3 regions of the Candidatus Endoriftia persephonae genome follow, and region 3 is predicted to be linked to each of the others. Evidence: predicted binding sites of a transcription regulator. Region 3 holds the regulator's gene; each other region holds the start of a gene.
What was found. Region 3 encodes FliA, which starts transcription of late flagellar genes. Its sites were predicted from a motif close to GCTAAAGTTNNNNNNNNNNCNGCCGATA; they were not measured.
Positions count from the first base shown of each region.

Region 1: the regulator FliA is predicted to act here: its motif matches at 1,911-1,938, upstream of L0Y14_RS13000 (methyl-accepting chemotaxis protein).
Region 2: the regulator FliA is predicted to act here: its motif matches at 2,588-2,615, upstream of L0Y14_RS15620 (methyl-accepting chemotaxis protein).

Region 1 is NZ_CP090569.1:2,890,561-2,895,007, forward strand. Features, by position in the region: gene trmJ (tRNA (cytosine(32)/uridine(32)-2'-O)-methyltransferase TrmJ) at 1-575, opposite strand, end outside; gene L0Y14_RS12990 (inositol monophosphatase family protein) at 667-1,464, shown strand; gene L0Y14_RS12995 (hypothetical protein) at 1,604-1,846, shown strand; gene L0Y14_RS13000 (methyl-accepting chemotaxis protein) at 1,976-3,604, shown strand; gene L0Y14_RS13005 (cytochrome-c peroxidase) at 3,662-4,447, shown strand, end outside.
Region 2 is NZ_CP090569.1:3,442,507-3,446,953, forward strand. Features, by position in the region: gene L0Y14_RS15605 (primosomal protein N') at 1-575, shown strand, start outside; gene L0Y14_RS15610 (methyl-accepting chemotaxis protein) at 693-2,318, shown strand; gene L0Y14_RS15615 (hypothetical protein) at 2,329-2,487, opposite strand; gene L0Y14_RS15620 (methyl-accepting chemotaxis protein) at 2,658-4,346, shown strand.
Region 3 is NZ_CP090569.1:2,726,772-2,731,218, forward strand. Features, by position in the region: gene L0Y14_RS12310 (chemotaxis protein CheA) at 1-572, opposite strand, end outside; gene L0Y14_RS12315 (protein phosphatase CheZ) at 653-1,384, opposite strand; gene cheY (chemotaxis response regulator CheY) at 1,470-1,844, opposite strand; gene L0Y14_RS12325 (RNA polymerase sigma factor FliA) at 1,953-2,702, opposite strand; gene L0Y14_RS12330 (MinD/ParA family protein) at 2,699-3,586, opposite strand; gene flhF (flagellar biosynthesis GTPase FlhF) at 3,573-4,447, opposite strand, start outside.

The sequences.
Region 1 (4,447 bases), 160 kb from region 3:
TCCAATGCCTGGGCGAGATGGGTGTAAAAGCCCTCCAGCATCTCGGCGCTGGCCACCTCTCTGGGGGCACGCAGCGGCTTATCCGCCTCCTCCAGCGAGGCGAGATAGACCTCATAGGCGAGCAGCTGTACCGCGGCGCCCAGGTTGAGGGAGCTGTAGTCGCTATTGGTTGGGATATGCACCAACAGATTGCAGCGATCCAGCTCCTCATTGCTCAGGCCGGAGTTCTCGCGACCAAACACCAGCGCCACCTCACCCACCGCCGCCTCTTCGATCACCTGGCCACCGCACTCGCGGGGGTTCAACACCGCCCAGGCGACTGAGCGTTCCCGGGCGCTGGTGCCGATCACCAGCCGACAACCCTGCAGAGCCGAATCCAGGTCATCGAAGATCTCCGCCGCATCGAGCAGATCCTGAGCGCCAGAGGCACGCGCCACCGCCTCTTCGCTCGGATAACGTTTTGGCGCCACCAGGCAGAGGCGGCTCAGGCACATATTTTTCATTGCCCTGGCCACCGCACCGATATTGCCCGGATGGCTGGTCTCGACCAGCACAATGCGAATATTTTTCAACATGGCACGGCAGCCTACCAAAGCCGGCTATCGCCGCCAACTTGAAGGCACTCGCTCTTTATCCTCCAGCACGCTTGCTGTATCCTCGCCGCCCATGAATCCGATGGTAACCATAGCTGTACGCGCCGCCCGTGAGGCATCCAAGGTCCTGCTCCGCTACTACGAGCGGGCCGATGTCCTGAACATCTCCGAGAAAGGGCGCAACGAGTTTGTCTCCGAGGTCGACCGCAACGCGGAACAGGTGATCATCGAGGTGCTGCGGGAAAAATATCCCAACCACGCGATCCTCGCCGAGGAGAGCGGCACGCACGCCGGCGATGACTACCAGTGGGTGATCGACCCGCTGGATGGCACCACAAACTATCTCCACGGCTTCCCCCAGTTCGCCATCTCCATCGCGATGAAGCACAAGGGGCGGCTGGAACTGGGCGTGGTCTACGACCCACTCCGCGACGAGATGTTCACCACTAGTCGCGGTTCCGGCGCACTGCTCAATGATCGCAAGCTGCGGGTCAGCAACCGCAAAGGACTGAAGGGCGCACTACTCGGCACCGGCCTGCCCTATCGGGACTTCCGCTTCCGCGATCAGTACATGGGGATGCTCAATGAGCTGATCGAAGAGACCGCCGGCGTGCGCCGCCCCGGCTCAGCCGCGCTCGATTTTGCCTATGTGGCGGCAGGCCGGCTCGACGGCTTCTGGGAGCTGGGGCTCTCCGAATGGGATTTTGCCGCCGGCGCCCTGCTGGTGCGCGAGGCCGGCGGCATGGTCACCGACATCGGCGGCGGTGAGCGCTACCTCGAAACCGGCAACGTGATCGCCGGCGGCATCAAGGTGCATAACGCTATGCTGCGCAAGATCCGCCCCCATCTGGATGACAAGCTGAACGCCTGATCTACCACCACGCCGCAGCCGCCACACTTCGGCAAGCGTGTTAACCCACTTCCCGAGCCAACCCTGCCCGGCTCAAGAATTCCCGCCCGATACCGTTACCGGAGTTAACTCAAGCAACCAGTAACCAGCGGGCTTTATCATGGCGCGAAACAATGAGTTTGATCCCCCTCTCAGTGATCAGGCGCTGGAACTGATCATGCGGGATGTGCTCGACAGCCTCCAGGATACCTCGCTGCAGAGCGCTTTTAGCGCCAACCCCTTTCCGGTTGAGATCATCTCTATCGAAAAGGTGACGCATCCCTGCCAGGAACCTCACAGCACTGCGAGCGATTCAACCGCAGAGATCATCTATCCTGCCTGCTTCCGCAAGATCGCAGTCTGAATTTCTACCCCTTATCCCTCTCATTTCCTGCGCAGAATCGTTGATCAGCGGCCCCACAGTAGAATCTAAAGTTCTAACCAAGTAAGCCGATTCCTGTTTTAGCGACCAGAATCCCTGAGGTTTCTTGCGATGAATTCACTCGATAAATTGCTTTCAAACATCCCCTGGAAGGCAAAGATCATCGGCCTGATTATGTCATTCATCGTTATCTTCGGTGTTACCGCATTGATCGCCGGATTCCTCATTGATCGACAAAACCACGCCACCCAGAGCACGGTCAGCCTGGCACTAGAGCGGCTTGACGCGGCAACCAACGCCCGTAACGCAGTCTTGGATATGGCGCGCGCCAAGGCGGAGCTGATTGCAGCCGAAGAGGCGGGGCAAATCCGTAAAAACGCCATCGGCATGATCCGCGCTGCCGCCATCCTCGATGAGAACATCCAGCTGCTGGAGCAGAAGCTGCCTGATCAGCCAAAGGTGAGCGAGCTTGCCGCAGAACTCAAGAGTATCCGCCCGGTAGAAATCCAGATCATCAAGTTAGGTAAAGCCAACAAGGACCAGGAGGCCTTTGGCAAGATGCAGTCGGTCCAGGCCTCGATAAAGAAGATCGCCGGTCTGTCGGACGAACTGGTGACAACAGAACGCGAGACTCTGCTACAGGGTATGCAACAGAGCATCACCGCGAGCCGCACCATCCTGATCAGTATCGGGATCGGACTTGCGATTGCCTTTGGCATCGGCCTATTGATCAGCATTATCGCCGCCAATCTGCTCACCCGGCCGCTGCTCCACACCGCCAAGGCCATCGATGCACTGGCATCGGGTGATCTCAGCATCCAGGTGAACGCCTATGGCAGGGATGAAACCGGCCAGACCCTCAGCGCACTGCAGACCACCATAAAAAAACTGCACAACATCATCTCCGGGTTGCACACTAACTCTTCGCGGCTGTCACAGGAGGCCGAGCACCTCAACACCTCTGCATCGGATGCCTTTGCGGTCTCACAAAAACTGCATCAGGGGGTACAGCGTATCCAGTCGGATACCTCAGTGGTCTCAACCGCCACCGACAATGCCACCGCCCAGCTCAACGTGGCCGCCAACAACGCGCAATCCACCGCCCAGTCCGCTGCAGCAGCGGCCAATCAGATGCTGGAGATGGTCACAACCTTCGAGCGTTTTCAGCAGGAGATGGAAGGCACGGTGGAGACTACCCGCAAGCTGGCACAGGCAGCGGAGACGATCACCTCAGTGGTTGGCACCGTCAACAATATCTCGGAGCAGACCAATCTGCTGGCCCTCAACGCCGCCATCGAAGCGGCGCGAGCCGGGGATCATGGACGAGGCTTTGCAGTGGTCGCCGATGAGGTGCGTCATCTCGCCACCAATACCCGGGAGGCCACCGAACAGATCCAGCAGATGGCGGATACCATCTCTTCCAGTGTCGATTCTACCGTCAGCGCTCTTGGCACCGCCCTGAAAGATGCACGCAACCACATCAACGACCTACAAGAGATTGCTGCCAGTTCCAGCCAGGGCAGTGAGCAGGCCCGTGATCTGCAACAGGTCATGCATCAAGTGGTTGATCTAATGACCGAGCAACAGAACGCCGTCTCCGGTATTACCTCCGCTCTCGGCGAACTCGTGCAGTTGTCTGAATCCTCCAATAGCAACGCAGAGAGTCTACGTGCCTCCTCCTCCAGTCTCACAAACAGCGCTGAAGAACTGCAGTCCACCGTTCGACAATTCACCCTGTAGCACGGCCCCTAAACCTGCGGACACCTCATCAGGGCGCCACCAAAGAAAGGTAACAACATGAAACTGAGTCAATTACTGGTAAAACCCACACTGCTGCCGCTGAGCCTGTTGCTGGGCAGCCTGATCACCATCAGCACGGCCAGCGCCGACAGCAAATATGTTGCGCAACCCGGCCACCCAAGCCTGCAGGAGTGGCTGCTGCCGGACGAACCACCCTATCCGGCTGATAATAAACCCAGCCCGGCGCGCATCGCACTCGGCAAGCAGCTCTATTTTGATCCCCGCATCGGCCGCGACGGCAACATGTCCTGCGCCACCTGTCATAGTCCGATGCTCGGTTGGTCAGATGGGCTGCCAACCGCCAAGGGATTCAAAAGTCAGGTCTTAGGCCGCGCCTCCCCGGTGATCACCAACACCGCATTCAACTCTCTGCAGATGTGGGATGGCCGAAAAAAATCCCTGGAGGATCAGGCCACTGGCCCGATGGAAGCCACGGTCGAGATGAACACCGACATGATCGCCCTGAAGCGACTGCTCAACAACAATGGCTATCGTGAAGCCTTCGCCGAAGCCTACCCGGGAGAGCCGGTCGACGCGACCACCGCGGGCAAGGCAATCGCCGCCTTCGAGCGCACCATCATCAGCAACAACTCCGCCTTCGATCGTTGGGTCAAGGGGGATACCAACGCCATGAGCGTTCAACAGGTGCAGGGCTTCAAGCTTTTTATCGATCCTGACAAAGGCAACTGTGAAGTCTGCCACTCAGCGCCTAACTTCACCGATAACGGCTTCCACAATGTGGGCCTGGCCTCCTACGGAAAAGAGAATCCGGATATGGGGCGC
Region 2 (4,447 bases), 720 kb from region 3:
TGGCTAAAGGGCACCACTTTCCGAACGTCGCACTAGTCGGGATCATTGATGTGGACCAGGGGCTGTTCAGCGCCGACTATCGTGCTCCCGAGCGCACCGCCCAGCTGATCATCCAGGTCGCGGGCCGCGCCGGTCGCGGCGACCACCCAGGACGGGTGTTGATCCAGACCCGTTACCCGGACCATCCACTGCTGCAGACGCTGGTGCAGCAAGGCTATGCCGCGTTTGCCCGGGAGGCGCTGCAAGAGCGCCAGCTGGCACAGCTACCGCCGTTCAGCCACCAGGCACTGCTACGCGCTGAGGCGAATCAGGCCGAGCTGCCGCTCGCTTTTCTACAGCGTGCGGCCGAACTGGAGCGACAGGCAGCACAGAGCCGAGGCATCGAGCTGTGGGGGCCGGTACCCGCGCCGATGGAGCGGCGCGCCGGCCGCACTCGCGCCCAGCTGCTGATCCAGGCGGGCGAGCGTCGTCTGCTGCAGGGGTGGCTGAGCGGCTGGCTGAAGCAGCTCCGCGATCTCCCCGAAGCCAGGCGGGTACGCTGGTCGATCGATTTGGATCCGCAGGAGATGCTCTGACCACCCACCAAGCGCACATCTCAAACACCATTCAAGGGTACTACTCAAGAAAAAGCCCCATCAGACGCCAATGATTGGCAACTTCTGCTTCATCTCCAGCGAAAACGGGACCTCCTGATGCCATTCAATCTCCATAGCCTGAAAACCCGCATGATCCTGTTGCTAAGCCTCGGCGCTATACTTATCGGAGTGGCGACAACGTACGGTTTTTTTACCCTTTCACATGTGCTCAACGCCTACGATCACGCCATCAGTGTGCAGTTCAGAAATGAACGTGAGGCACTGCTTCTGCAGTCCGATTTCAAAAAACAGGTGCAGGAGTGGAAAAACGTACTGCTGCGCGGCCACCAGTCCGACTCCATGAGTAAATACTGGGGCCGGTTTGAGGCATTGGAGAAACAGATCAGCGAACGCGCCCACAAGCTCGCCAAATCGTTACAAAATCCACAGGCCCAGCGCCTGATCCAGGCCTTTATTGAAGACCATCAAGCCCTCCGCTCCACCTATCGAAATGGCCTTGCACAATTCAAGGCAACTGGCTTCGACCCCAAGGCGGGCGACATGGCAGTCAAGGGGATAGACAGGCCTCCCACCAACCGACTGATAGAGGCCGCCAAACTGATCGCAGCCGATGCACAGGACAAGACCCAGACGCTCAAGGCGGATGGAGAGTCGGCCATGGTCTGGAGCCTGATTTTATCTGGAATCACCACCGCTATGGTCGCGATTGCAATGCTCCTGATCATCCAGCAGACCGTCGTCAGACCAACCCGGCAGCTCTCTATCTGTCTGCAACGTTTTGCCAGTGGCGACTTCACCCCCGTCACCATCGAGCCGCGTAATGACGAGTTTGGCGATCTGGCAACCTCCGCGTCTGAGTTGCGCACGCAGATGGGAAATCTGATTAGCCAGGTCCACAGCTCCATCAGCGAACTCTCTGACTCTGCTAGCCAACTCTCTCAAGCCACCCGTGAGTCTGGCGAGGGCATGCAACGTCAGCAGGCGAAAACCGCCCAGGTCGCCCAGGCGATGGATCAGATGGCAGTCAGTGTGCAGCAGGTTGCGACCAGCGCCGTCAACGCAGCCGAGGCGGCACGTCAGGCCAACAGTGCCGTCGACGAAGGCAGAAATGTTGTCGAGAAATCCATCCAATGCATCAGTGGACTCGCCTCCGAAGTTGAATCTGCCTCTGCGGTAATCCACCGACTGGAAACGGATGCAGGCAATATTGGCTCTGTGCTCGACGTGATCAAGGGAATCGCTGAACAGACCAACCTGCTGGCCCTGAATGCCGCTATCGAAGCGGCTCGGGCAGGCGAGCAGGGACGGGGCTTTGCGGTAGTGGCGGATGAGGTGCGCACCCTAGCGGGACGTACGCAGGAGTCCACCAGCGAGATCCAGGCGATGATCGAACAACTGCAGAACGGCACCAGCGAGGCAGTACGAGTCATGGAAGAGAGCCGCGAAAGAGCAGAACAGAGTGTCGATCAGGCCGCCCGCACCGGCGAATCCCTGACAGCGATCGCCGACTCGGTCCACTCGATAACCGAGATGAACAACCAGATCGCCACCAGTGCCGAACAGCAGAGCATTGCGACCAACGAGATCCACCAACACATCAGCTCCATCAATCAGGTGGCCGAACAGAGCGCGCGCATTGCTCAGGAGACCGCCCGCTCTGGCGCAGGATTGGTAGGGGTGGCGCAACGGCTCGAGACCCTGACGACAAACTTCAGGACCTGAATCCACCGCCTCATCTGGCGTTATGGATCTGCCTGTCATCGCCTCGCAGCTCTTCTTGCAGATCATAGCGCTGGGTGAAGATCTGCTCGATCTCGCCCACCTCGATCACTCTACGCTGTTGCAAATAGGCGGTGCATTGCGAGGTGCGGACCACCTTTTCTTTTTTCATCTCATCTGGGTGTGAGTAACTTAGGGAGCCCCTGATCAAGTCTGGACAGCAAACTGGCGACGCTTCACTGCACCCTTTTTTATCCATTCGCACCCGACCAGTTTAAGAATACGCTGCCGCTGCCGACCATATGAGGTGCATAAACCTGTGGGGCGGGGAGGAGCGTTGCCATGAGAAAAAGCCTGTTTTGGGGACTCTTTTTTCCGATTCTAGGTGTCTTCGCCATTGGACTGGCACTGGTCACTTGGTACATCCCGATATTGGTAAAACAGAATGCCGAAATGGAAGCCCTGGCGGTGGCCAAGACCATGGTCAACCAGTTCAAGACCCTGCGCAGCTACTACACCCGCAACGTAATCGGAAAGGTAGTGGGCAAGGGCGGACTCAATGCCTCCATCAATCACCACAGCGAGTCCGATAGCATTCCCCTGCCCGCCACCATGATCCACGACCTCAGCGCCCTGCTGAAAGACCAGGGCACCCAAATCAAACTCTACTCGGCTTTCCCCTTTCCCAACCGGAAGAGCCGCACCCTGGATAGTTTCCAACGGGATGCCTGGGAGCGCTTGATCAAGACCCCTGACACACCGGTCACACGCACCGAACAACGGGGCGACCGTACATTCGTCCGGGTCGGCATCGCCGATCTCATGGTTGCCGACGCCTGTGTTGCCTGCCACAACTCCCATCCGGACACCCCGAAAAACGACTGGCGCAAGGGCGATGTCCGCGGCGTGCTCGAGATCGAGATGCCCATCGACGAGCAACTCGCCAACGGTGCCCGCATTAGCAACTACCTGACGCTCACACTGCTCCTGCTGGCCACGGTTATGCTCGGTACCCTCTACTTGGTGTATCGCGCCACCATCGGCAACAAGCTCGAAGCCGTGATCGACGCATTGCAGGAGATCGCCGCCGGTGATGGCGATCTGAGCCGACGACTCGACACCGAAGGTGAACACGAAACAGCTCGCATCGGGCAGGCATTCAATCTCTTTGTGGAAAAGCTGCAGCACACCGTCGGCAACATCACCTCTCTCGGCGACCAGCTTACCGGCAGTGCGCAGCAGTTGGCAGATGTCAGCCGGACCAGCAGCGCCACCTTGGCACAACAGGAACAGGAGACGGTCCAGGTGGCCAATGCAGTTGAGCAGATGTCCATGGCCACCCAGGAAATTGCCCGCAGTGCTACCAGCGCCGCCGATGCAACGGACGACACGCTTAACGCGACCCGAGCCGGGCAGGATCTGATGCAGAAAAACATGCAGGTAACGCAACAATTGTCACAAGAGATTCAGCAAGCGACCGAAGCACTCTACCAACTGACGACCGATAGTAAAGAGATCGGTAGTGTGCTGGCAGTCATTCGCAGTATTGCCGAACAAACCAATCTACTGGCCCTGAACGCTGCTATCGAAGCGGCACGGGCCGGCGACCAGGGCCGGGGGTTTGCAGTGGTGGCGGACGAGGTGCGGACCCTGGCCGGCCGCACCCAGGAGTCCACAGAGGAGATCCAGCAGATGACCACCCGCCTACAGGAGGCGACCGGCGCCACGGTACAGGCTATGGACAAGAGCCGTTCCAGCGCTGACGCCACACTTGCCCTGGCCGGCGAAGTTGCCGATCACCTGACCCATATCACGGAATCGGTGGAAACCATCACCAGCCTGAACACCCAGGTCGCTGCCGCCTCCGAACAGCAGGGCCAGATGGTGGGCGCGGTCAACCGGAGCCTCACCGGGATCAGCCAATTGTCCCAGACCTCGGCTAAAAACGCCTGCCAGGTCGACGCCGAGGTGAATACACTGCACCAGCTGACCAATCAGCTGAAAGAACTGACCAACCATTTCAAACTTTGACCGAAACACGCGGTGGCCAGCGATATTACCGGCCACCAGAATCCGGTTTTGTGTCGCCCCGCCACACCTCATTCCTGCTATTATTGATCGTTTGATCTCAA
Region 3 (4,447 bases):
TCGTTGCCATTGGGTGTGGCAGCGTGTGCGGGCTCCTGAATCGACTCAAGCAGCTCTTCAAATTCTGCATCGGAGAGTTCACCCTTCTTAGCTGTCGCGGGCGCCACACTCTCTGCAGGTGCAGCTGCTTGGGCCTGGGAACTCTCCTCTCCGGAAGACTTGGCTTGAGCCCCGGCTTCAGCTTCGGGAACAGAAAAACTGTGCAGACTCTGGATCAGCGCCGGGGCTGCATGCTCTGGTTCGATGCCGTTCCGTACGCTGTCAAACATCTCGTTGACAACATCCAGTGCGTTCAAGACCACATCCATCAGATTGGCATCGATGCTGCGTTGCCCCTGGCGCAGCACGTTGAAAACATCCTCAGCCCGATGGCAGACTTCGACCAAGGCCTCGATACCGAGGAAGCCTGCACCTCCCTTGATGGTATGAAAACCACGAAATACCGCATTCAGCAGGTCATAGTCTTCCGGCCGCTGCTCCAGATCCACCAGCTGCTCGCTCAGCTGCTCCAGAATCTCTCCTGCCTCTACCAGGAAATCCTGCAGTATTTCATCATTTACATCGATCGCCATGCTTTGCTCCCGAAGCCCGCTGACACCTTCAAAAACTTTCCTAGTTCCACATGCAGGTGTGTCGGCAACTCAACGCAGAACTAAAATCCGAGGCTTGAAAGCAGGTCGTCCACCTCATCCTGACCGTTCACCACATCCCCTTGATCCACCCCAGGCACCACAGGCCCTTCAAGCTTCTCTGGCTGCTGTTCCCGTTTTACCTCCATCCGCTGGCCGGTAATCCGCACCAGCATCACCAGACGCTGCTCCAGATCCTGCACCAGATCGATCACCTTCTTGATGATCTGCCCGGTCAGATCCTGAAAGTCCTGCGCCATCAATACCTCTGAGATGTTTTCATGCAGGGCGGCGGCACTGCAGGCTGACTCTTTTAGAAAACCATCAAGCGCCAAGCTGAGTTCCTGAAATTCGTCCTTGTTCAGCTGTCGAGAACGGAATTTATCCCACTCTCCTGCAAGCTGTTTCGCCCGCCCTTCCATCTCAGCCACCAGCGGCAGGCTCTTCTCAACAGCCGTCAAAGTGCGGTCCGCCGATTGTTGCGTCATGGTAATGACATAGCTGAGACGCTCTTTGGCATCGGGGATGTCGATCTCGGTCAGCTCCGCCATACGGGCGTCCAGCAGAAAGCCGTTGATCGCTTCGTGAAGTTCGCGCGTTAGACGGCCAACCTCTTGAAATAGCTCGCTCTCTCTTCCCAGCGACAGCTCTGCGATGAGCTGCTCGGCCTCCTGATTTTTCCCTGCCTCAAGCATTTCGACCAAAGCACGTGCCGTCTCCAGACGAGCAGTACCAATATCCGGTGTTTCCTGCATCTGGTCTCTCCCGACTAGGGCCTGCTATACCGACAAAATGGACGCAAACGACACATTCGCCAACGCTAGCTGTCCCTGGAGTACATCAACCTTCGATACGTTCGAAGATTTTGTTGATCTTTTCTTCCAAAGTCGCTGCGGTAAATGGCTTAACCACATAGCCGTTGACCCCCGCCTGCGCTGCTTCGATGATCTGCTCTCGCTTCGATTCGGCAGTCACCATCAATACCGGCAAAGCGGCAAGCTTGGCATCGGCACGCACCGCTTTGAGAAGATCGATGCCGGTCATGCCTGGCATGTTCCAGTCACTAACCAGGAAATCGAAGTTCCCGTTCTGCAGCATCGGTAACGCGGTGGTCCCGTCATCGGCCTCATGGGTATTGGTAAAACCCAGATCCCGTAACAGGTTCTTGATGATGCGCCTCATGGTGGAGAAGTCGTCCACAATGAGAATCTTCATATTTTTATCCAAGGCAACCTCCCATCACTGTGTCGCCACTGTAAGACTGGAAGAAGTGCGTTGCAGCATTGACTTCCCCCCAAACCGTTCTGTTCCGACCATTGAGACTCACTCCTCTTCCACCAAAGTCAGCCACTCGCTCAGACGCGAACGCAAACGTAGCGTAGCCTGACTGTGGATCTGGCAGACCCGGGATTCACTCACACCAAGCACCTGACCTATCTCTCTCAGATTGAGTTCGTCGTCGTAATACATGGAGATCACCAGCCGTTCACGCTCCGGCAGACCGGCGATCGCCTCCGCCAGCGCATTCTTAAACGCATCTTTCTGCAGCCCTTCAAACGGCCCTTCATAGGTATTCTTGCCGGTGGCAGGGGTGATGTTGATCTCGCCGACCGCGGTCAGCTCATCCAGGCTGAAGACCCTCGAGCCGGTGGAATCCTTCAGGATCTGGTGATACTCCTTGAGTGACAGGTTGAGCGCCTCAGCCACTTCAACATCACGGGCATCCCGCCCCTCTGCATTTTCGATCTCGCGCATTGCATCAGAGACCATGCGCGCCTTGCGGTGTACCGAGCGGGGCGTCCAGTCACTGCGACGGATCTCATCGATCATCGAGCCACGAATGCGAATCCCCGCATAGGTCTCAAAACTGGCACCCTGGGTGGGGTCGTAGTTGCGACTCGCCTCCAGCAGCCCCAGCATACCCGCCTGGATCAGATCATCTGCCTGCACATTCGGCGGCAGACGGCTCATCAGATGATAGGCAATGCGCTTCACCAGCCCCGCATGCCGGGTCACCAGATCATCGTGCTCCTGATCGTTCTGAATGGCCGTGTAACTCGCCAAGCCGTTCACCTTGCACTCTCCCCGTATTGACTTGAAAACTGGATCAGACGCTCAACAAAAAACTGCAGATCACCACTAACCCCGGTGGGGAGCGGCCAAGTATCGGCCTTCTTCGCCAGATTCTTGAATGCCTGTGCAGCCTTTGAACGCGGGAAACCATCCACCACCGGCCGCTGTGCTTTGACCGCTTTGCGCAGCTGTTCGTCATAAGGAATGCTGCCCATGTAGCTAAGCATCGCATCCAGATAACGGTCGGTGACCCGACACATCTTATTGTAGAGATCACGCCCCTCCTGCACCGTTCTCACCATGTTGGCGAGCACCCGAAAACGACTGACACCGTGTTCCCGGTTGAGCAGCTTGATGATGGCGTAGGCATCGGTGATCGAGGCCGGCTCATCGCAGACCACCACCACCACCTCCTGCGCCGCACGACTAAAACTGACCACCTGGTCGGAGATCCCGGCAGCGGTATCGATCAGCAGTACATCGACATCGTTGGCCAGCTCACTGAAAGCATTGATCAGACCGACATGCTGCGCGGTACTCAGTTCGGCCATCTTTTGCACACCGGAGGCCCCTGGCACCACCTTCATGCCGTGAGGGCCGGTCACCAGGATCTCCTCCAGGCGGCGCTCGCCGCGCATCACATGGGAGAGATCGAACTCGGGATGCAAGCCGAGCATCACATCGATATTGGCCAGCCCGAGATCCGCATCCAGCAACATCACGCGCCGCCCCATCTCCGCCATCGCCACCCCCAGATTGACCGAGATATTAGTCTTGCCAACCCCACCCTTGCCGCCAGTCACGGCAATCACTCGCACCGGCTCGGGATTCACCATGCGGCGTAACCCGGCGGCTTGGTCTTCGATCTGATCAGACATGAGCATGTTCACCCGTTCCTCCAAATGCGAGAGCCAGGTAGGCCTCATCCAGCACCTCCCCTGCCTCCTGGGCGAGTTCGATGGCTTGACTGACAAGCGTGTGAGCCCTTGCCAGATGCAGATCCTCCGGCACCCGCTGCCCATCAGTGGTAAAGGCAAGCGGCAACCCGGCCTCGATCAGGGTACTGAACACCCCGCCCAGGGATGCCGCTTCATCCATCTTGGTTAACACCACCCCCACCGGATTGGCGACACGGAAGGCGTTCACCGCATGGTTCATCGCGGCACGTTGGGTGGTGGCGGAGAGGGTCAGCAGGGTCGTCACCGGATGGTTGCCGGCGGTGATCAACGACAGTCGTTCACTGAACTGCAGATCTCGCTGACTCATGCCCGCTGTATCGATTAGCACCAACCGCTTGCCTGAGAAGGTATGCAGCGCATCGCTCAATTCATCCGCGCTGGCGGCTGAACGCACCGGCACATTGAGGATCCGGCCGTAGTTATGCAGCTGCTCCTGGGCACCAATGCGATAGCTGTCACAGGTGATCAGCGCCAGACTTCTGGAACCCTGGCGCAGACAGAAATGCGCCGCCAGTTTGGCGATACTGGTGGTCTTGCCCACCCCGGTTGGCCCCACCAGGGCAATCACGCCGCCCTGCTCCAACATATCCCCATCCATCACCGGCAGTTCGCCGATGAGGTGGAACATCGCCTGCCGCCAAGCCTGCTCCGGGCTCTCCGTTGCATCGACCCGCTCGGCCAGCTTGCGGCAGAGATCGGCACTCAGCCCCAACTCCATCAGTTGCCGCATCAGCTCCTGTTTCTGCGGTGATCGCTCCCCCAAGTCACGCCAGGTCAGCTCGGAGA